DNA from 2 places in the Streptomyces sp. NPDC096339 genome. Region 2 is predicted to be linked to the other one. Evidence: riboswitches for the same ligand, from Rfam matches in the RefSeq annotation. Region 2 holds a riboswitch; the other holds the start of a gene.

Region 1 (10,609 bases), on a different contig from region 2:
CCCTCGACGGCGGAGCCCGGTCCCGCGTCACCCTGTCCGTCGACTTCGAGGGGCACGGCCTGGGCCGGGCCCTCGTCCCCCTCGCGGTCAAACCGATGGTCCGCAGGGAGATGCCCCGCAGCGAGGAGAAGCTCAAGCACCTGCTGGAACACACGGCCGCCTGACCCGCCGAGCCGCGTCCCCCGGGAGCCGCGTGCCCCGGGAGTCGCGTGACCCGCCGACCTGCCTGACCCGCCGGTCCGCCGGTCCGCCGGTCCGCCGGTCCGCCGGTCGGAAAACCGGATGCTCCGGGACACGTGGTGCGATCACACTGGGCGCACCACGTACCCCGACTCCGAGGAACCGCTTTCGTGCAGGCCGCCGTTGCCGTCACCCCCGCCCAGATCCCCGAACTGCTCCTCGGTCTCGCCACCGTGCGGCCCGTCTTCCTCTGGGGTGCACCCGGAATCGGCAAGTCCTCGCTCGTGCGGAAGTTCGCCGACTCCCTCGGCCTGGAATGCGTGAGCCTGCTCGGTACGCAGCTCGCCCCCGAGGACCTCATCGGCGTACCGCAGATCCGTGACGGCCGGTCCGTCTTCTGCCCGCCAGAGGCGATCGCCCGCGACGAGCCGTACTGCCTCTTCCTCGACGAGCTGAACGCCGCGACCCCGGACGTCCAGAAGGCCTTCTACTCGCTGATCCTCGACCGCCGGATCGGCTCCTACGAGCTGCCCGCGGGCTCCATCGTCATCGGCGCCGGGAACCGGGCCACGGACAACGCGCTGGCCCGGCCCATCGCCTCGGCCCTCGTGAACCGCCTCACCCACGTGCACCTGACGGCCTCCGCGCGGGACTGGCTGGTCTGGGCCGGCGAGAACGGCATCCACCCGTGGATCACCGACTACCTCACCGACCGCCCCGACCACCTCTGGTCGCAGCCGCCCAAGACGGAGGAGCCGTTCTCCACCCCGCGCTCCTGGCACATGCTCTCCGACGCCCTGCACTCCTTCGGGTCCGGCCTCGACGAGCAGACCCTGAAGGTGATCGCGCACGGCACCCTCACCCCGGCGCACGCCGTCTCCTTCTGCGGCTACGCGAAGATCGTCCGCCACACCTACGGCATCGAGGCGATCATGAAGGGGGATGCGGGATGGCCGCGCGGCCTGGAGGACCGCGACCTGCTGTACTACCTGGCCGAGGCCTTCCGGGGACGTCTGCTCAAGGAGCTCCCGGCGCAGAAGGAGCACGTCTCGCCCGCCCTGCGGCAGTCCGCGTACCGTTTCAAGTCGCTGCTCGTCCAGCTCGCCGAGATCTCCGTCGAGGTCGCCCAGACGGTCATCGCCGACGACGCCGACGGTCTGCCCGTGCTCCCCGGATGGTTCCTCGTCGAGGCCGCGCGGGACATGCCGCGCCTCGTCGAGGCACGCCGATGAGCGGGGTGCGCTCCCGCGCGGGGGACCGGGCCGCGAACGGCGGGGCCGCCGTATGAGCCGTGGTGGGCGGGGCGCGAAGGACAAGCCCGATCCGGCCACCGAGGCGTACGCCGCGGGGCTCCTGCTGGTGAAGCGGAACCCGGCCTTCGCCGCCCTGGACGTCGAGTTCTGCCGCCGGAAGAACTGCCGCCTCTGCCCCGCCGAGGGACTCACCGCCGTCGACTCCAACGGCAGCGTCCACGCCCATCCCACCCGCCGGGCCGAGCCCGCCGAGTGGGCCTGGGCGCTGGCCCATTCCCTCCTGCACCTGGGCTTCGGCCACGTCCCGGCCGCCGACGACAAGGTCCGGGCCCAGCCCGACCCCTACGACCTGGCCGCGCGCTGCGTGGTGGTCAACCGTTTCCTGCAGACCTTCCCGGCGGGCCGGACCCCGGACCACCTCCCCGCCGCCTATCCCGGCGGCGAGGAGGAACAGCTCGCCGCCCGCTGGCGCCGCGACGGCATCCCGCCCGGCCTCGACCAGTGCGGTACGGCCGGCCGGGAGCCGGACCAGTGGCTCCTGCACTGGCACAAGTCGAGCATCCACCGCGTCCCCGACTGGCAGACCGCCTTCGCGCACGCCCTGACCCGCAGCGTCTCAGCCGCCATGGACGTGGCGGGCGGCCGCCGCGACCGGATCACCGGTGAACGGGTGGCGCAGCGCCCCTGGGACCGGGCCCTGAACTGGTTCGTCTCCTCCTACCCGCTGCTCGGCGGACTGGCGGCCGGGCTGAAGGTCGTCGCCGACGCCGAGCTGGCCCGCGCCCAGGAGATCTCCATCGCCGCCGTCAGCGCCACCGCCGGGGAGATCTACGTCAACCCGCTGCGCACCTTCGACGACGAGGAGTGGCGGTTCATCCTGGCGCACGAGATGCTGCACGCCGCCCTGCGCCACGGCGGGCGCCGCGGCGCCCGGGACCCGTTCCTGCACAACGTCGCCGCGGACTACGTCGTCAACGGCTGGCTGGTGGAGATGGGGGTCGGCAGCATGCCGGACGGGCTGCTGTACGACCCGGAGCTCCAGGGGCTCTCGGTCGAGGAGGTCTACGACCGGATCACCACCGACCTGCGCCGGATGCGCCGGCTCGCGACCCCCCACGGCAAGGGCCGCGGGGACATCCTGGGGGAGCCGCTGCCCCATCCCGGGAGCGGACCGTACACGGACCTCGACGAGTTCTACCGGCGCGGCCTCGTCCAGGGCTTCGACCTGCACGTGCACGGGGAGCGGGGGCTGCTGCCCGCCGGGCTGATCCAGGAGATCAGGGCGCTGGCCCACCCGCCGGTGCCGTGGGACGCGAAGCTCGCCCGCTGGTTCGACGAGTACGTGCCGCGCCCGGAACCCGTACGGTCCTACGCGCGCCCCGCGCGCCGCCAGGCCTCCACCCCGGACATCCCGCGCGCGGGCCGGTACTTCCCGCCCGAGGAGGTGGCCCGCTGCACCTTCGGGGTGGTGCTGGACACCTCGGGCTCGATGGACCCCGGTCTGCTCGGCAAGGCGCTGGGCGCCATCGCCTCGTACGCGGAGGCCCGCGACGTACCGGCCGCCCGCGTCGTCTTCTGCGACGCGGCGCCGTACGACGCGGGCTATCTGCCGCCCACCGAGATCGCGGGCCGGGTCAGGGTCCGGGGGCGCGGCGGCACCGCACTGCAACCGGGCGTCGACCTGCTGCAGCGGGCGGAGGACTTCCCGCCCGGGGCCCCGGTCCTCGTGATCACCGACGGCTGGTGCGACACCCTGCGGATCCGGCGCGAACACGCCTTCCTGATCCCGCAGGGCGCGTCGTTGCCGTTCACGCCCCACGGACCGGTCTTCCGCCTGACCTGAGGCACGGGTGAGCGGTACGACGACGCCCCCGCCCCGCCGGAAAACGGCGTGGCGGGGGCGTCGTGTGCCGGGGGCCGGCTCAGTCGAGGTAGTCGCGCAGCACCTGCGAACGCGACGGGTGGCGCAGCTTCGACATCGTCTTGGACTCGATCTGGCGGATGCGCTCACGGGTGACCCCGTACACGCGACCGATCTCGTCCAGCGTCTTCGGCTGGCCGTCGTTGAGGCCGTAACGCATGGAGACCACGCCCGCCTCGCGCTCCGAGAGCGTGCCCAGGATCGACTGGAGCTGCTCCTGGAGGAAGGTGAAGGACACCGCGTCGGCCGGCACGACCGCCTCGGAGTCCTCGATGAGGTCACCGAACTCGCTGTCGCCCTCCTCACCCAGGGGGGTGTGCAGGGAGATCGGCTCGCGGCCGTACTTCTGGACCTCGATGACCTTCTCCGGGGTCATGTCGAGTTCCTTGCCCAGCTCCTCCGGAGTGGGCTCACGGCCGAGGTCCTGGAGCATCTGGCGCTGCACACGGGCGAGCTTGTTGATGATCTCGACCATGTGGACGGGGATGCGGATCGTGCGCGACTGGTCGGCCATGGCACGCGTGATCGCCTGCCGGATCCACCAGGTCGCGTACGTGGAGAACTTGAAGCCCTTGGTGTAGTCGAACTTCTCCACGGCGCGGATCAGGCCGACGTTGCCCTCCTGGATCAGGTCCAGGAAGAGCATGCCGCGCCCGGTGTAGCGCTTGGCGAGGGAGACCACGAGACGGAGGTTGGCCTCCAGCAGGTGGTTCTTGGCCCGGCGGCCGTCCTCGACCAGGATCTCCAGCTCGCGCTTGAAGGCGGGCTTGTGGTCCTCCTCCTCTTCGAGCTTGTACTCGGAGAACAGGCCCGCCTCGATGCGCTTGGCGAGCTCGACCTCCTGCTCGGCGTTGAGGAGCGGCACCTTGCCGATGAGCTTGAGGTAGTCCTTGACGGGGTCGGCGGTGGCACCGGCGACCATGACGGTCTGCGCCGGGGCGTCGTCCTCGTCGTCGTCGGACAGGACGAAGCCCTGACCGCCGCCGGCCTTGGGGGCCTCCTCCTCGGGCTCGTCGACGAGGTCCTCGGCTGCCCAGTCCTCGCCCTCGACGACCGGGTTCTCGCCCTCGTCGGCGTCCTTGGCGCTGGTCTTCTTCGCGGCCGCGGTCTTCTTGACCGCGGTCTTCTTCGCGGCGGTCTTCTTGACCGTGCGCTTCTTCGGCTCGGCGGCGACCGTGTCGGACGTCACCTCGTCGGCGGCGGCAGCGGCCGGAGTGGCGGATATCGCCGAGGCCGCGGCCGGGGCGGCGGTGGCGGCCGTCTTGCGCGCGCCGATGGGGCGCGGCGGGGCGACGGCCTTCTTGGTCACGGTTCGGGCAGGGGCGGCGGCCGCCTTGCGGGGCTTCTTGGCGGCAGCCTTCGTGGCGGGGGCGGCGCTGACGTGGAGGGCGACGCCCTCCTCGTCCAGGACCTGGTTCAGGCTGCGCAGGACCCGCTTCCACTGGTCCACCGGGATGCGGCCGGCCTCGAAGGCCTGGCGCACGTCGTCACCGTTGATGTGACCCTGCTCGCGGCCGCGCTCTACGAGCGCGACGAGGGCCTCCGATTCGGCGATCTCCGGAGGGAACGTACGGGACGGGCTGAGCGACACAAGGAGCCTCTCGTTGCGAGCAGATAAGGGATGGACGGGACATCATCGCGCGAACTTGGGAAACAGACCCGAGGGGGTCTGTATTCCGGGCCGCGCGAGGACACCTGTCGGTTCATCGCACGCTCGAGTCGATTCGTTACGCGCTGAATTGAGTGACCTGCGCCACGCTGTGGACGGGCAACCTCTCCGGCGTGATTCCGTCCACCCCCACCGTCAGTCCGTTTTGCGGGCTTCGATGAGGAAACGAGCGGTATGCGCGACGAATGGGCCTTCGCGCTCGATCCGTTCGTGCAGCTCGCGCAACCGGTCCCGGTACTGCCCGACCGTGAAGCCGGGCACCATCCAGATCACCTTCCTCAGGAAGTAGATCACGGCCCCGATGTCGTGGAACTCCGTACGGAGCCGTTCGGAGCGCAGGTCGACGACCTCCAGGCCCGCCTTCGTGGCGTCGCTCACGGCGTCGTCGGGGTGCCGCGCGCCCCGGACCTCCTCCGGCTGGGGGCCCAGGAAGTACTCGACGAGCTCGAAGACGCTCGCCGGCCCGACCTGCTGGGACAGGTACGTTCCGCCGGGGGCCAGCACCCGGGCGATCTCGTCCCACCAGATGGTCACCGGATGCCGGCTGGCCACGAGCTCGAAGGCCTCGTCGCCGAAGGGCAGCGGCGGCTCGTCGGCGTCCGCCACCACGACCGCGCCGAGCGGGTGCAGCAACCGGGTCGCCCTGTCGATGTTGGGCGGCCAGGACTCGGTGGCCGCCATCAGCGGGGGCAGCGGGCCGGACCCGGCCAGGACCTCGCCCCCGCCGGTCTGGATGTCCAGGGCGGACCGGACGCGGGCCAGTCGCTCGCGCAGCAGCCGCTGGTAGCCCCAGGAGGGACGCTGCTCGGTCGCCCGGCCGTCGAGCCAGGAGAAGTCCCAGCCGTCCACGGAGACCGACTCGGCTTCCGCGACAAGATGGTCGAAAGTACGCGTCATGCCTTGATCCTCGCAGGCCGGGCCCCGGTGGACCACCGGATATGTCGACTACAGTGGACGCGGGCCGTGACTGGCGTTCGGGTGGATCACCACCGGGGAGCGGCCCGGCGTACTCCGGTGCGTCGTCTGCCGCGCGCCTGGGCGAACCGCGATCCGCAGCGACGTTCAGGAGACCCCGTGACGACTGCCCAGACTGCCCCTGCCACCGCCCAGCTGATGGACGGCACGGCCCTCGCCCGCCGCATCTCGGAGCAGACCGCCGCCTACGCGGCGAAGATCACCGATCGCACCGGCACGGCGCCCTGCCTCGCGACCGTTCTGGTCGGCGAGGACCCCGCCTCCGTGACCTACGTCCGGATGAAGCAGAACCGCTGCGCCAAGGCCGGGATCACCTCCCGCCACGTGGAGCTGCCGGCCGAGACCACCACCGAGGAACTGGTCGCCGCGATCACCGCGCTCTCCGAGGACCCGGAGATCAGCGGCATCCTGCTCCAGCACCCCGTCCCGCACCACATCGACGAGCGCGCCGCCTTCGAGGCCATCGCCCCCGGCAAGGACGTCGACGGCGTCACCATGCACTCCTTCGCCGCCATGGGCTTCGGGCTGCCGGGCTTCGTCTCCTGCACCCCCGGCGGCATCATGCGGCTGCTGGAGGAGTACGACGTGGACCTCACCGGCAAGCACGCCGTGGTCGTCGGCCGCAGCGCGATCCTGGGCAAGCCGGCCGGGATGCTGCTGCTGGAGCGGAACGCCACGGTCACCTACTGTCACTCCCGCACCCAGGACCTCCCCTCGATCGTGCGCCAGGCGGACGTGCTGGTCGCCGCCGTCGGCAAGGCCGAGTTCATCCGGGGCGAGGACATCAAGCCGGGCGCGGTGGTCCTGGACGCCGGCTACAACGAGGGCAACGTCGGCGACGTCCACTTCGAGTCGGCCGCCGCCCGTGCCTCGCTGATCACCCCGGTACCGGGCGGTGTCGGCCCGATGACCATCGCCGTCCTGCTGGAGCAGACCGTCCAGGCCGCCGCGGCGCAGGCCGGGCTGGACCTCGCGGACCTCTGACCCGCGCCGAGCGCGACGACGTACGGCGGACGCCCCGGGCCTTCGGGCCCGGGGCGTCGCGTTTTCCCGTTCGCCCGTTTCCCGGCCACCTCGGCGAGGAGCCCGACCGGCGCGCCCGGGCTTCGGCGCCGCCGGCATGACCTCGGAGGTAATCGACCCCGCCGCACGGGCGCGGCAAGGTTGGGGCATCGGGTTCCGGAGCTGCGCACTCAGAGCCGGAACCCGGTACCCCACCCCGCCCGTTCGACCTCGATGGAGGCTGGTTCCCCATGTCCGCAACCCTGATCGGCACCCTCGCCCGCACCACCGAGCCGCAGACCGCGCTGCGCCGGTTCCTCGCCCTCGACTCCGTGGTCACCACCGCCAACGGCCTGGCCTACGTGGCCTTCTCCGCCCCGCTCGGGCGGCTGCTCGGGGTCGGCCAGGGGCTGCTGCTGGAGCTGGGCATCTTCCTGGCCGTCTTCGGCGCCGGGGTCGGCCGGCTCGCCTCGCGGCGCCGGCCGCCCGTCTTCCCCGTCAAGTTCGTCATCGAGGCGAACTACGCCTGGGCCGTGCTCAGCCTGGTGTCCCTGTTCGCCTGGTTCACGCCCACCACGGCCGGACTGGTGTGGATCCCCGCGCAGGCGCTCACCGTGGCCTCGTTCGCCCTGTTCCAGCAGCTCGCCCTGCGCTCAGTCGCCGAGTGAGCGCAGGTACTTCACCGTCGCCGGGTCGGCCGGGAGCATCGTCTCGATGGCCAGCTCGGCGACGGTCACGTCCATCGGCGTGTTGAAGGTCGCGATCGAGGACACGAAGGACAGCAGGTGCCCGTCGTGCTCGATGACCAGCGGCAGCGCGATGTACGGGACGGGTTCCTCCGGTTCGGCGTCGCCCGGCCGCTCCGGCGCGGGGTAGGCCGACACCTCTTCGTACAGCGCCCGCAGCGGTTCGGAGCGGGCCAGCGCGATCTGCCGCTCCATCTGCGCCAGCAGGTGTCCGCGCCACTCCTTCAGGTTGTGGATGCGCGGGGCGAGCCCCTCGGGATGCAGGGTGATCCGCATGGCGTTCAGCGGCGGTGTCAGGAGGTGCTCCGGCAGTCCCTCCATCAGCATCATGATGCCCCTGTTGGCCGCGATCACGTTGTACGTGGCGTCCACGACCAGCGCCGGATAGGGCTCGTAGCCGGTCAGCAGCCGCTGAATGCCCTCGCGCAGGGTCTCCATCGACGGGTCGTCCAGGGCCGTCTGCGCGTAGTGCGGGGCGTAACCCGCCGCCAGGAGCAGCGCGTTGCGCTCCCGAACCGGTACGTCGAGGCGGTCGGCGAGCCTCAGGACCATCTCCTCGCTCGGCCGGGACCGTCCGGTCTCGATGAAGCTGATGTGCCGGGACGAGGAGTCGGCGCGGCCCGCCAGTTCCAGCTGACTGATCCCGCGCCGTTCCCGCCAGGTGCGGAGCAGGGCGCCGACCGTGGGTGTCATGGTGGTCATGCTCACGACGGTAGCCGAGGCTTCCGGCCCGAGTTCGGCCCACGTCGGCTCCGGTCAGCCCACGTCGAGGACGTTCCGCAGGCCGAGACGGTAGCGCCACAGGTCGTGCCGCTTGGCCGACTCGACCTCCGGAGCCCGGTACAGCGGCCGGATCGAGCACCGTGCGCTCGGGGAACCGTCGCGGTCCAGGAGCGAGTTGACGGCCGCGCGGGCGGAGGCGTTCGCGCCCTCCATCGTCGCGAGGTCGATGTCCACGGCCACGTAGTCCCCGCTGAGGAAGAAGTTCGGGACGCGCGTGGCGGCGCTCGGCCGGTTGTGGAAGGTGCCGACCGGGTGGATCAGCAACTGGTCCTGGTTGGTGGGGTTCGGGGTGCCGAGCCCGTCCACACCCGGGTCCAGGTGCCAGGAGTGCAGCTTGGAGTCGCTCAGGAGGGTCTTGCCGGTGTCGTTGAGGGAGGCCTTCAGCTGGGCCCACACCTCGCGCGCCACCTCCTCGCGGGTGCACTGCTTGGCCGTCTTCCCGTACAGGATCCCGGGCTTGTCCCACTCCGAGATGTCCACCGAGAGGCAGTCGACCGCCGCCCCGTCGCCGTAGTCGGCGGGGAAGTTCCGGGCGGGCCAGTGCTCCGCCTGCTGGATCGCCGTCAACGACCAGGGGGAATCGATGCAGTTGAGGTGTCCGTGCACCAGTGCGGCGCGTTCGGTGAGGTAGAACTGGATGCCCGTCATCCAGTCGGTCTCCAGCTTGTCGCAGCGCCCCAGCATCGGGTCGGCGGCCCGCAGTTCCGCGCTCCAGGTGCGGCGGGCGTGCTCCACGGGCAGTGCGCTGACGTAGTGGTCGGCGGTGACGGTCTGCCGGCTGCCGTCCGGGCCCTCGACGGCGACCCCGCTCACCCGGCCGCCCCCGTACCGGACCTCGCGCACGGTCCAGCCGATCCTGAACTCCACCCCGAGGGAACGCAGATGGGCCTCCCAGGGGTCGATCCAGGCCTCGTTGGTCGGCAGGTTCAGGATCCGGTCCGGCGGGCCGTCCGCGCCGCGCCCCAGCAGGTTGAAGACGAAGGCCTCGCCGAGGGTGCCGACCGTACGGGTGGAGGCCTCCTCGGCCTTGGTCGCCACGATGTTGCGGGTCACGCCGACCGCGAGGATGCGCTGGTACTCGCTCGACATCTGCTCCGCACGCACGAACTCCCACCAGGGGGTCCGCTCCCAGATGTCGTTGCGGCGCTCGTCGCAGCTGGTCAGGAAGACGAGCGCGCAGTTCACGAAGTACGCCGTCTCGTGCAGGGGCAGCCGGACCAGGGACTGCAGGATCCCGGTGAGGGCGCGGCGCAGCTCGTCTGGCGTCAGCTCGGCGGGGGAGTGTTCGGGCCACGGGATCGGCCCGCGCAGGTCCTCGCGGCCGCCCGACCGGGCGAACATCATCTCGCGCGGGGCGACGAGGTTGTCCCAGACGCCGTTCGCGTTCCCGGGGAAGGGGATGCGCCGCATGGTGTCGGGCAGGTTGTGGTAGATGCCGGGGATGAAGCGGAAGCCGTGCTCGGCGGGGAGCGGCCGGCGGCCGCCGCGGGCACTGTCCGGTACGTCCATGCTGCGGGCCTTGCCGCCCAGCGCCCGGCGCTCGTACACGGTGACGGCGTAGCCCCGCTCGGCGAGTTCGTGCGCCGCGGTCAGCCCTGCCACCCCACCCCCCAGTACGGCGACCCGGCGGCCGTTCGCCGCCGCCTTGGCGGGGGAGGCCGTGGCGGCCGCCGCGGGAGCGGCCGTCACGGCGGTGGACAGGGCCCCCGCGGTGGCCGCCGCGCCCGCGCCCGCGATGAACGTACGCCTGGAACTGCCTGTGCCGGTCATGTCGATGCCGCCCCTTCGTCCCTTGCCCGTCACGTGGTCACCGAACGTGGATGCCGACGGCTGTTACCGGTGGTAACAGTGCGTCGGCGCAGGAGCATATGGGGGGCGGGGCGGGCCTGGAAGGCGCAGGAGCACCCGAGCGCACTATGGCGTGAAAGGGTTGCCCGGGCGTGCGCTGTGGGAACCTTGACTACACGTCACGGGGAAAAGGAGCCGGTGCATGCCGAGTGAGCCGCTGTCGCAGAAGGAGATCGAGGACCGGTTGCGGGAACTTCCCGGCTGGGCCTTCGAGGACGACCACATCCTCCGC
Region 2 (11,666 bases):
GCGCGCCGTAGCCCTTGCCCTCGTACTTCGCCTCCAGCTCGGGGATGGTCTCGCCCGTGAGGGTGGAGTAGATCGTGAGCAGGTTGCTGACACCGGGCTTCTTCTCGGTGTCGAACCGGATCTCGGTCTCGGTGTCGGTGACCGCGCTCTTGACCTTCTTCTCGGTGGCCTTGGGCTCGTCGAGGAGGTTGATCAGACCCTTGGGGGAGGACGCGGACTTCGACATCTTGATCGCCGGGTCCTGGAGGTCGTAGATCTTCGCGGTCTCCTTGACGATGTGCGCCGCAGGGAGGGTGAAGGTCTGGCCGAAGCGCTGGTTGAAGCGCTCCGCGAGGTCGCGGGTCAGCTCGACGTGCTGGCGCTGGTCCTCGCCGACGGGGACGGAGTGCGCCTGGTAGAGCAGGATGTCGGCGACCTGGAGGATCGGGTAGGTGAACAGGCCGACGCTGGCGCTGCCGACCCCGCCCTTGGCGGACTTGTCCTTGAACTGGGTCATCCGGCTGGCCTCGCCGAAGCCGGTGATGCAGTTCATGACCCAGGCGAGCTGCGCGTGCTCGGGCACGTGGCTCTGGACGAAGAGCGTGCAGCGCTCGGGGTCCAGGCCGGCGGCGAGGAGCTGCGCGGCGGAGAGGCGGGTGTTCGCGCGCAGGGCCGCCGGGTCCTGCGGCATGGTGATCGCGTGCAGGTCGACGACCATGTAGAAGGCGTCGTGCGTCTCCTGCAGGGCGACGTACTGGCGGATGGCTCCGAGGTAGTTCCCGAGGTGGAACGAACCGGAGGTGGGCTGGATGCCGGAGAGCGCGCGAGGACGATCAGAAGCCATGGCTTCATTCTCTCAGGTGCGGGGGCGGGCTCGGGCCCGCCGGTGTCCGGAACCCGCTGGAGAATGCGTGCGGCCGGACCGCGCCCCCTTGCGGCGGGGCGGGCCCGCTGCCCGTACCACCGGGTAGCGCGGTGGCCGAATCCCACCCCGGCCGAGCGACCGCTTTCCGCCACTCCGCTGCGCGGGGCCGGGGCGGGCGGGACCGGTCCGCTGCGCGGGGCGGGGCGTGCCGGGCGGGGCGGGGCCGGTCCACTGCGCGGGGCCGGGCCGAGCCGGGCCGAGCCACTGCGCGGGGCCGGTCCGCTGCACGGGGCCGGGCCGAGCCGAGCCGAGCCGCTGCGCGGGGCCGGGCCGAGCCGGGCCGAGCCGCTGCGCGGGGCTTCCCGGGGCTCCGCCCCCGAGCCCCCGCGCCTCAAAACGCCGGCGGGGCTGGTTTCGGCCGAGCGCCGCCCGTCCAGTACCGCCCGGCGGTTCCGGCCCCGCCGGGCACATCCAGCCCCTCCGGCGATTGAGGAACGGGGGTCCGGGGGCCGGCCCCCGGCAACGGCGCCGCACCCGACGGCTCGGGGCAACCAAAATCCAGCCCCGCCGGCGATTGAGGCGCGGGGCCCCGGGGCGGGGCCCCGCGGCAGGGCGGTCAGGACAGGGCGAGGCCCGGGGCCGGGAAGGCGGCCATCAGGGAGGTGACCTCCGCGCGGACGGCGGCCAACGCCGACTCGTCGGCCTTGGCCGCGGCGTCGACCGAGCGCGCGATCCAGTCCGCGACCACCGGCATGTGCTCGACCCCGAGGCCACGGGACGTCAGCGACGGGGTGCCGATGCGGATACCGGACGGGTCGAACGGCTTGCGCGTGTCGAAGGGGACGGTGTTGTAGTTGACCACGATCCCCGCCCGGTCCAGGGCCTTCGCCGCCACCTTCCCGGGGACCCCCCGCGAGGTGAGGTCCATCAGGATCAGGTGGTTGTCCGTGCCGCCCGAGACCAGGTCGAAGCCCCGCTCCAGCAGCGCCTCGGCCAGCGCCTTCGCGTTGGCGACGACCGCGTGGGCGTACGCCGTGAAGGACGGCTGCGCCGCCTCGTGGAGGGCGACCGCGATACCGGCCGTCGTCTGGTTGTGCGGGCCGCCCTGCAGGCCCGGGAAGACCGCCTTGTCGATGGCCTTCGCGTGCTCCTCCCTGCACATCAGCATCGCGCCGCGCGGACCCCGCAGGGTCTTGTGCGTGGTCGTGGAGATCACGTCGACGTGCCCCGCCGGGGACGGGTGCGCGCCGCCCGCGATCAGGCCCGCGATGTGCGCCACGTCGGCGACCAGGATGGAGCCCGCCTCCTCGGCGATCGACGCGAACGCCGCGAAGTCGATCGTGCGCGGGAGCGCGGTGCCGCCGCAGAAGAGGATCTTCGGCCGCTCGGCGAGGGCCAGCTCGCGCACCGCGTCGTAGTCGATGCGCCCGTCGTCCGCGCGCACGCCGTACTGCACGCCGCGGAACCACGAGCCCGTCGCCGAGACGCCCCAGCCGTGCGTCAGGTGCCCGCCCATCGGCAAGGCCATGCCCATCACCGTGTCGCCGGGCTTGGCGAAGGCCAGGTACACGGCCAGGTTCGCCGGGGAGCCGGAGTACGGCTGCACGTTCGCGTGGTCCACGCCGAACAGGCCCTTGGCGCGCTCGACGGCCAGCGCCTCGACGCGGTCGATGTTCTGCTGGCCCTCGTAGTAGCGGCGGCCCGGGTAGCCCTCGCTGTACTTGTTCTGCAGGACGGTGCCGGAGGCTTCGAGGACGGCCGCCGAGACGTAGTTCTCGCTCGGGATCAGGCGCAGCGTCTCGGCCTGCAGGGTCTCCTCCGCCGCGACGAAGGACGCCAGCTCGGGGTCGGTCGCGAGAAGGGCGGGATGACGGTGGTTCGCGCTCATGGCGGCTCCTCCGGGGTCGATTTCGTGTCTCGTCCCCGCGAGGCCCAGGCGAGCGGCCCTGATTGCGGTCGTGCGCGCACGACTCCCCCGGAGTTTGTTCTCCGTACGCCAGTCGCCGTGCGTACCGCCCACCTTAGCGGGCGCGCCACGAGAAAGGTTTCTCCGCCCGCTATACGAGCGAGGATGCAGAGTGACGCCACCCTCGTCACAGGCCTGACGGACGATCGGAGACCCCGTGTCGACAACTGCTGATGCCATCCGTTCCGCCGACGCGCACAGCGCGCACAACTACCATCCGCTGCCCGTGGTCGTCGCCTCCGCGGAAGGCGCGTGGATGACCGACGTGGAGGGCCGCCGCTACCTCGACATGCTCGCCGGCTATTCGGCGCTCAACTTCGGGCACGGCCACCGCCGGCTGCTCGACGCCGCCCACGCGCAGCTGGAGCGGGTCACGCTCACCTCGCGCGCCTTCCACCACGCCAGGTTCGCCGACTTCTGCACCGAGCTCGCCGCCCTGTGCGGCAAGGACATGGTGCTGCCCATGAACACGGGCGCGGAGGCCGTGGAGACGGCCGTGAAGACCGCGCGCAAGTGGGGCTACGAGGTCAAGGGCGTCCCGGACGGGCACGCCAAGATCGTGGTCGCGGCCGACAACTTCCACGGCCGGACCACCACCATCGTCTCCTTCTCGACGGACCACGACGCCCGCGACCACTTCGGCCCCTACACCCCCGGCTTCGAGATCGTCCCGTACGGGGACCTCACCGCCCTCGCGCACGCCGTCACCGAGAACACCGTCGCCGTGCTGCTGGAGCCGATCCAGGGCGAGGCGGGGGTGCTGGTGCCGCCCGCCGGGTACCTCCAGGGCGTACGGGACCTCACGCGCGAGCGGAACGTCCTGTTCATGGCGGACGAGATCCAGTCGGGCCTCGGCCGGACCGGGAAGACCTTCGCCTGCGAGCACGAGGGCGTCGTCCCGGACGTCTACATCCTGGGCAAGGCGCTCGGCGGTGGCGTGGTGCCGGTGTCGGCCGTGGTCGCCGACCGGGACGTGCTCGGCGTGTTCAGGCCCGGCGAGCACGGCTCCACCTTCGGCGGAAACCCGCTCGCCTGCGCCGTCGCCCTGGAAGTGATCGCGATGCTGCGCACCGGCGAGTACCAGCAGCGCGCCGCCGAGCTGGGCGACCACCTGCACCGGGAGCTGAACCTGATGGTCGGCGGGGGCGCGGTGACCGCCGTACGCGGGCGCGGACTGTGGGCGGGCGTCGACATCGACCCCTCGCGCGGGACGGGCCGGGACATCTCCGAGAAGCTGATGGAGCTGGGGGTGCTGGTGAAGGACACCCACGGGTCGACGATCCGCATCGCGCCGCCGCTGGTGATCGGCAAGGAGGACCTGGACTGGGGCCTGGACCAGCTCCGGTCGGTCCTCTCCGCGTAGCCGCCGCTACAGGATCACGTGGGGCAGGAAGCGGGCGTACTCGTCCGTGACCGGCCCCGCGGATTCGCGGATGCCGAGCCCCGCCGCCTCGTCCTCGACGACCCACGCGCCGAGCACCACCCGGTTGCCGTCGAAGTCCGGCAGCGGGGCCAGGCCCTGGAAGCAGTACCGCTCGTCCTCTTCCGGTACGAACGGCTCGCCACCCGCCTCGTGGAGGGTGACTCCGGCGCCCTCGCGGCCCAGCAGCGGCTTCGCGACGTAACCGGTGGTGTCGGCGAGTTCGCGCGGACCGTCGAGGTAGGCGGGCAGCAGGTTCGGGTGCTCCGGGAAGAGCTCCCAGAGGATCGCGAGCAGGGCCTTGTTGGAGAGCAACATCTTCCACAGCGGCTCGATCCAGCAGGTGGAGCCGCTGCCGCCGCCGAGGTCGTACGTACCGAGGACCTGCGGGCCGAACTCGTCCGTGGCCAGCCACTCCCACGGGTAGAGCTTGAAGCAGCCGCGGATGAAGCGGAGCTTGTCGTCCACGAACCGGCCGGTGAGGCTGTCCCAGCCGATCTGCTCGACGGACAGGGCGTGGGTGTCGATGCCCGCCTGCTCCGCGGTCTCCTGGAGGTAGGCGACCGTCATCAGGTCCTCGCCGAGCTCGTCGGTCTCGGAGTGCGCGAAGTGCAGCACTCCGGGCGGCAGCAGCTCGGCCTGCCGGCGCCAGGCGTCGACGAGGCGTTCGTGGAGGGAGTTCCACTGGTCGGCGTCGGGGAAGCGCTCTTCCATCCAGAACCACTGCGGGCTCGCCGCCTCCACGAGGGAGGTGGGGGTGTCGGCGTTGTACTCCAGCAGCTTGGCGGGGCTGCCGGAGCCGTCGTAGCGCAGGTCGAAGCGGCCGTAGAGGGAGGGCTGTTCGGCGCGGCGCCGCCAGGAGTCGGAGATGAGCGCGGCGAGCTTCGGGTCGGTGATGCCGAGGTCGGCGAAGCGGTCGTGGTCGACGATGTGGGCGGCCGCCGCCAGGCACATGGCGTGCAGCTCCTCGACGACGTTCTCCAGGGCCTCCACTTCGGGGAGGGAGAAGGAGTAGTACGCGCTCTCGTCCCAGTAGGGGCGCAGGGAGTCGTCGGGGTACCGGGTGAGGGGGTAGATCAGCCCCTGCTCCTCGACGGTCTTCTGCCAGTCGGGGCGGGGCTCGATGGTGTGCCGCTTCATGTGCCTGGTTCCGTGTTCCTCGGCCCGTTCCTCAGCCGCCGCTGGAACCGGAGCTGCTGTGTCCGCCGATGCCGCCGCGGGTGACGGCCGACTTGTCGAAGCTGCCGCCGGAGACGTAGGCCCGGCCGTTGCCGGCCTTGGCGGTGCCGCCGTAGTACCAGGAGCCGCGGCCGCCGCTCTTGCACTCCTTGCTGTTCAGGGTCTCCAGCGTGGAGCGGGACGCGCAGCGCTTGTCCGGCTCGTCGCTGCTGCCGCAGGCGACGAGGGTCGCCGCGAGCAGGCCCATACCGCCGAGGGCGACCGCGCCGGAGCGCATGCGGCGCCGGTTGGTGTTGCTGCTGTCCATGTCTGCTGCTCCCCCTGGGACCCTGCGTACTGCGGGACAGCGTAGAGCGGTGCCCCCGGGGGATGGAATCCGGCCGTCGCAGAAACCGTGACCTAGAGTCAGTTCGTGCTCATTGGGATGATTTGTGCGCTCGGTGCGGCGGTCTGCTTCGGTACGGCGTCCGTGCTGCAGGCGATGGCGGCGCGGGCCGCGGAGCCCGGGACGGGCTCCGGGGTGGACCCCGCGCTGCTGCTGCGGGCGGCCCGCCAGTGGCGGTACCTGGCCGGCCTCGGCCTGGACGCGGCCGGGTTCGCGCTCCAGATCATCGCGCTGCGCCACGTCCCCATCTACACGGTGGGGGCCGCGCTGGCGGCGAGCCTCGCCGTGACGGCCGTGGTCGCCTCGCGGCTGCTGAAGGTGCGGCTGTCGCGGACGGAGTGGGGCGCGGTGTGGGTGGTGTGCGCGGGGCTGCTGATGCTGGGGCTGGCCTCCGGGGAGGAGGGCTCCGGGGAGGGTTCGCTCGCCCTCAAGCTGGGGCTGCTGGGGGTGGCGGTGATGGTGCTGGCCGTGGGCGCGGCCGCCGGCGGGCTCCCGGACGGGCCGCGGGCCCTCGTCCTGGGCCTGGCCTCGGGAACGGGCTTCGGGGTGGTGGAGGTGTCGGTACGGCTCATCGACTCCTTCTCCCTGCGGGAGCTGCTCAACCCGGCGCTGTACGCCCTCCTGCTGGGCGGCGGCGCGGCGTTCCTCCTCCTCACCTCGGCGCTGGCGCGGGGCTCCGTGACGGCGGCGACGGCCGGGATGGTCCTGGGCGAGACGATCGGTCCGGCGGTGGTGGGCGTGGCCTGGCTGGGCGACCGCACCCGCGAGGGGCTGACGTGGCTCGCAATCGCCGGCTTCGCCGTGGCCCTGGCGGGATCCCTGGCCCTGGCCCGCTTCGGCGAACCCCCGGCCCCCACCGCTGCCGCCGCGGAGTGACCCGGCCGGGGGCGCGCGCCGCTGCCCCCGCCGCGCCGGGGGCGTGCCGCTGCGGGCCCCGCCGCCGGCCCGCTTCGGCGAAAGCCCCGCAACCACACCGCGGTTGTGTGGGGGCCGCTGCGCGGGGCCTTTCCCCCACCCCGCCCCTTCCCGAACCGGGGCTCCGCCCCGGACCCCGCTCCTCAAGCGCCGGAGGGGCTGAAATCTCCGCCCGGCGGGCTGGATTTGCGCAGCAAATCTCAGCCTCGCCGGGGGGCACCTCCCAGCGGTAGCTGGGGGAGTTCGAGGCGCGGGGTCCGGGGTGGAGCCCCGGCAGCGGCGCCGCGGCCGGACCGCGCAGCCGGACCCGCCAGGGGACACGACCAAACCCCGGCCAGGCCTACGGCAGAACGGCGGACAGCGCGGCCAGCGCAGAGGCCCACGCGCTGTCCGACGGGGTCCCGTAGCCGACGACCACCGCCGGGCGCGGCGGGAGGTCGGCCTCCGGGTGGCGGTGGCGGGACAGGCCGTCCAGGGCGAGGTCCTGCCAGGCCGCCGACTGGATCACCGAGCGTTCCGTCGTCCCCTCCGGGAGGTCCAGCACCGCGTGCAGCCCCGCCGCGATCCCCGACACCCCGACCCGGTCCCCCACCGCCGCCACCAGTTCGTCCCTCCGCCGCCGGTACCGCAGCCGCATCCCCCGCACGTGCCGGTCGTACGCCCCGGAGGTGATGAACTCCGCGAGCGTGAGCTGCTCCAGCGCGCTGGAGGTCCAGTCGGTCACGCCCTTCACGGCCAGGACCTCGTCCACCAGCCCGGGCGGGACCACCAGCCACCCGATCCGCAGCGCCGGCGCGAGGGACTTGCTGGCCGTGCCCAGGTACACGACCCGGTCCGGGTCCAGTCCCTGGAGCGCCCCCACCGGCTGGCGGTCGTAGCGGAACTCCCCGTCGTAGTCGTCCTCCAGGATCAGCCCGCCCGTGGTCCGGGCCCAGTCCACGGCGGCCGCCCGACGGGCCGGGGTCAACGCGACGCCGGTCGGGAACTGGTGCGCGGGAGTCAGCAGCACCGCGCCCACGCCGGGCCCGCCCGCGCCGAGTTCGCCCGTTCGGGCCCCCTCCGCGTCCACGCCCATCGGACGCGTCCGCAGGCCCGCCTTCACCAGCAGGTCCCGGTGGATGTCCAGCCCGTACCCCTCCACCGCCACCTCCCGCACCCGCCGCGCCCGCAGCACCTGCGCCAACAGCGTCAGCCCGTGCACGAACCCGGCGCACAGCACGATCCGTTCCGGGTCCGCGTACACCCCGCGCGCCCGCGCCAGGTAGCCGGCGAGGGCCTCCCTCAGTTCGATCCGGCCGCGTACCTCGACCGCGTACCCGAAGGCCTCGTTCGGCGCGTTGGTCAGCGCGCGCCGGGCCGCCGACAGCCAGGCCGCGCGCGGGAAGCCGCTCAGGTCCGGGGAGCCGGGCTGGAGGTCGTGCGAAGGCCCGCCGCGCGCGGGGCGCCGGGCCCGGCCGGCGGCGGGTGGGGTCCGGCGCGGCCGGGCCCGTTCGGCGACCCTGGTCCCGGAGCCCTGGCGGGCCGTCAGCCAACCCTCGGCGACGAGCTCGGCGTACGCCTCGGCGACCGTGTTCCGCGCGATGCCCAGGTCGACGGCGAGCGACCGCGAGGACGGCAGCCGCGTCCCGGCCGCCAGCCGCCCGCTGCGCGCGGCCTCGCGCAGCGCCTCGGTGAGCCCGGCCCGCAGTCCGCGCCCGGCGGAGAGGTCCAGATGCAGGTCGGCGCCGAAAGTGGCCCATGAATCCGTCATGGATATGGACCATATCGCTGGGCCGCCCTGCACCTAGTGTCGATCACATGACGGAGACACAGAACGCACACGAGCACACCCCCCGCATGCAGATGGCCAAGGTCGCCCCCGAGGTGTACAAGGCCGTCGTGGCCCTGGAGATCGCCTCCAAGAAGGGCCTCGACCCGGCCCTGGTCGAACTCGTGAAGATCCGGGCCTCGCAGATCAACCACTGCGCCTTCTGCCTCGACATGCACACGAAGGACGCCATCGCGGCAGGTGAGAGCGTCGAGCGCATCGTGCTGCTGGCCGCGTGGGAGGAGTCTCGGCACTTCTACACCGAGAAGGAGCTCGCCGCGATCGAGCTCACCGAGGCCGTCACCGTGCTGACCGACGGCTTCGTGCCCGACGAGGTCTACGAGAAGGCCGCCAAACACTTCGAGGAGCGCGAGCTGGCCCAGCTGATCGCCGTCATCGCGACGATCAACGTCTGGAACCGCATCGGCGTCACCACCCGCCTGACGCCCGGCCACTACAAGCCCGGCATGTACAACGTCTGATCCGGTGCCGCACGGGGGTTCGCACCGGGCCCGCCGTGAACGTACGGAACGCCCCGGCGGGCAAGCCCGCCGGGGCGTTCCGTTGAAGCCGTGAGGCGATCCGGGATCAGATCAGGCCGAGCTCGCGCACCGCGTCGCGCTCCTCGACGAGCTCCGCCACGGACGCGTCGATGCGCGCACGGGAGAACTCGTTGATGTCCAGGCCCTGGACGATCTCGTACTTGCCGTCCTTGGTGGTGACGGGGAAGGAGGAGATGATGCCCTCCGGGACGCCGTAGGAGCCGTCCGACGGGATGCCCATCGAGGTCCAGTCGCCCGCGGCGGTGCCGTTGACCCAGGTGTGCACGTGGTCGATGGCGGCGTTGGCGGCCGAGGCGGCCGAGGAGGCGCCACGGGCGTCGATGATCGCGGCGCCGCGCTTGGCGACGGTCGGGATGAAGGTGTCGGCGAGCCACGCCTGGTCGTTCACGACCTCGGCGGCGTTCTTGCCGGCGATCTCCGCGTGGAAGATGTCGGGGTACTGGGTCGCCGAGTGGTTGCCCCAGATGGTGAGGCGCTTGATGTCGGTGACGTCGGAGCCGGTCTTCTGGGCCAGCTGCGTGATCGCGCGGTTGTGGTCCAGGCGGGTCATCGCGGTGAAGCGCTCGGCCGGTACGTCCGGGGCGGCGGCCTGCGCGATGAGCGCGTTGGTGTTGGCCGGGTTGCCCACGACCAGGACCTTGATGTCGTCCGCGGCGTTCGCGTTGATCGCGGCGCCCTGCGGCTTGAAGATGCCGCCGTTGGCGGAGAGCAGGTCACCGCGCTCCATGCCCTTGGTGCGCGGGCGGGCGCCCACGAGCAGCGCGACGTTGGCGCCGGCGAAGCCCTGGTTCGGGTCGTCGAAGATGTCGATGCCCTTGAGGAGCGGGAAGGCGCAGTCGTCGAGCTCCATGGCGGTGCCCTCGGCGGCCTTCATGCCCTGGGGGATCTCCAGGAGGCGGAGCTTGACCGGCACGTCCGCGCCGAGCAGGTGGCCGGACGCGATGCGGAAGAGCAGTGCGTAGCCGATCTGGCCGGCGGCGCCGGTGACGGTGACATTCACGGGAGTGCGGGTCATGGCCTTCTCCGTTAGACAGCTGGCGGTTGGGGCGTCCCGCCCCATGTGCTGGAGGACGCCGCTCCCCAGTGAATCTTGATGTGAAGAGACATCCGCGGTCAGGCTATCCGACCTTGGAGCGGCTCGATCCCCCGGTCCCTGTGGTGCATGGCACACGGACCGGAGGGTTCGAAGGCGGGAGGGCGGTTTCCGCCCTGCATCTCGACCCTTTCGGGCTATTGCCGGGCCTCCCTTTCGGGGGTGTCAGCGCACGGTGAAGCGGACCGCGTCCTCCAGGAACGGCACCTCCAGCAACGGCTTGGGCTCTATGACCAGCGCGAGCAGGGTGATCGCCACGCCCAGCAGCCCGTAGGTGATCATGTCCGTGAAACGGGAGCGCACCGCGAGCATCCCCACCGAGGGCAGCAGCCGCCGCATGACCGAGGCCGCGATCAGGGCGATGCCGATCACCAGGGTGCCGATGCGCGGATGTCCCAGCGCCGTGGCCAGGAGGCCCACCGCGGTCGCGGTGAGCACGCTGAGCATCGGCCACTGCCGGGCGGGCGTGGACACGGCACCGGGCACGGCACGGCCACTGCCCTCCGGGCGGGCGGTGTCCGTGGTTACGGAAGGGAAGCGTCGGGAGCCCGGCGGCCGTGCCCCGGCCGCCTGCTCCGCGTCGGGTTCAGCCTGCACTGGTACTCCGTTCCGCCGCCTCGACGACGTTGACCAGCAGCTGGGCCCGGGTCATGGGGCCGACACCGCCCGGGTTCGGGGAGATCCAGGCCGCCACCTCGGCGACGCCCGGGTGCACGTCACCGACGATCTTCCCGTTCTCGTCGCGGCTGACGCCCACGTCGAGCACGGCCGCGCCCGGCTTCACGTCCTCCGGCTTGACCAGGTGCGGGACACCGGCCGCCGCGACGATGATGTCTGCCTGACGCAGCAGCCCGGACAGGTCGCGCGTGCCGGTGTGGCAGAGCGTCACGGTGGCGTTCTCTGACTTGCGGGTCAGCAGCAGGCCGATGGAGCGCCCGACGGTGATGCCGCGGCCGAGGACCACGACGTGGGCGCCGTTGATCTCGACGTCGTGGTGGCGCAGCAGCTCGACGATGCCGTACGGGGTGCAGGGCAGCGGCCCCGGCTCGTTCAGCACCAGCCGGCCGAGCGACATGGGGTGCAGGCCGTCGGCGTCCTTGAGCGGATCCATCAGCTCCAGGACCCGGTTGGTGTCGATGCCCTTGGGGAGCGGGAGTTGGACGATGTAGCCCGTGCACTCCGGGTTGTCGTTGAGCTCCCGTACGACCGCCTCGATGTCCTCCTGGGAGGCCGTCCCGGGCAGTTCGCGCTGGATGGAGGCGATGCCGACCTCGGCACAGTCCTTGTGCTTGCCGTTGACGTACCAGCGGCTGCCCGGATCGTCGCCGACCAGCAGGGTGCCGAGGCCGGGGGTGGTGCCCCGGGCCTTCAGGTCCGCCACGCGGGCGGTCAGTTCGGACTTGATCGCGGCCGCGGTGGCCTTGCCATCGAGAATCTGGGCGGTCATGCGCCCATCCTCCCGGATGGAGTGGCCCCGGTTCCAGTCGCGGTGCC

Evidence for each region. Region 2 has a riboswitch for ZMP and ZTP ahead of glyA (serine hydroxymethyltransferase). Riboswitches for the same ligand answer to the same signal wherever they lie in the genome.
Region 1: it holds a riboswitch for ZMP and ZTP, as region 2 does, so the genes downstream of both, ACIQ5Y_RS26215 (bifunctional 5,10-methylenetetrahydrofolate dehydrogenase/5,10-methenyltetrahydrofolate cyclohydrolase) here and glyA (serine hydroxymethyltransferase) in region 2, are expected to answer to the same signal.

The regions. Positions count from the first base shown of each region.
Region 1 covers NZ_JBIWFI010000024.1:19,730-30,338, forward strand. Annotated here, with positions in the region: gene ACIQ5Y_RS26190 (SRPBCC family protein) at 1-164, shown strand, start outside; gene ACIQ5Y_RS26195 (ATP-binding protein) at 351-1,412, shown strand; gene ACIQ5Y_RS26200 (hypothetical protein) at 1,465-3,276, shown strand; gene ACIQ5Y_RS26205 (RNA polymerase sigma factor) at 3,356-4,945, opposite strand; gene ACIQ5Y_RS26210 (methyltransferase domain-containing protein) at 5,159-5,920, opposite strand; ZMP/ZTP riboswitch at 5,977-6,070, shown strand; gene ACIQ5Y_RS26215 (bifunctional 5,10-methylenetetrahydrofolate dehydrogenase/5,10-methenyltetrahydrofolate cyclohydrolase) at 6,137-6,982, shown strand; gene ACIQ5Y_RS26220 (hypothetical protein) at 7,252-7,668, shown strand; gene ACIQ5Y_RS26225 (helix-turn-helix domain-containing protein) at 7,654-8,448, opposite strand; gene ACIQ5Y_RS26230 (FAD-dependent oxidoreductase) at 8,503-10,299, opposite strand; gene ACIQ5Y_RS26235 (4a-hydroxytetrahydrobiopterin dehydratase) at 10,520-10,609, shown strand, end outside.
Region 2 covers NZ_JBIWFI010000005.1:189,900-201,565, forward strand. Annotated here, with positions in the region: gene trpS (tryptophan--tRNA ligase) at 1-823, opposite strand, end outside; gene glyA (serine hydroxymethyltransferase) at 1,461-2,732, opposite strand; ZMP/ZTP riboswitch at 2,768-2,858, opposite strand; gene rocD (ornithine--oxo-acid transaminase) at 2,968-4,173, shown strand; gene ACIQ5Y_RS11025 (glutathionylspermidine synthase family protein) at 4,180-5,370, opposite strand; gene ACIQ5Y_RS11030 (hypothetical protein) at 5,402-5,716, opposite strand; gene ACIQ5Y_RS11035 (hypothetical protein) at 5,834-6,670, shown strand; gene ACIQ5Y_RS11040 (PLP-dependent aminotransferase family protein) at 7,050-8,459, opposite strand; gene ACIQ5Y_RS11045 (carboxymuconolactone decarboxylase family protein) at 8,507-8,998, shown strand; gene ACIQ5Y_RS11050 (malate dehydrogenase) at 9,105-10,094, opposite strand; gene ACIQ5Y_RS11055 (DUF3017 domain-containing protein) at 10,338-10,769, opposite strand; gene ACIQ5Y_RS11060 (bifunctional methylenetetrahydrofolate dehydrogenase/methenyltetrahydrofolate cyclohydrolase) at 10,759-11,619, opposite strand.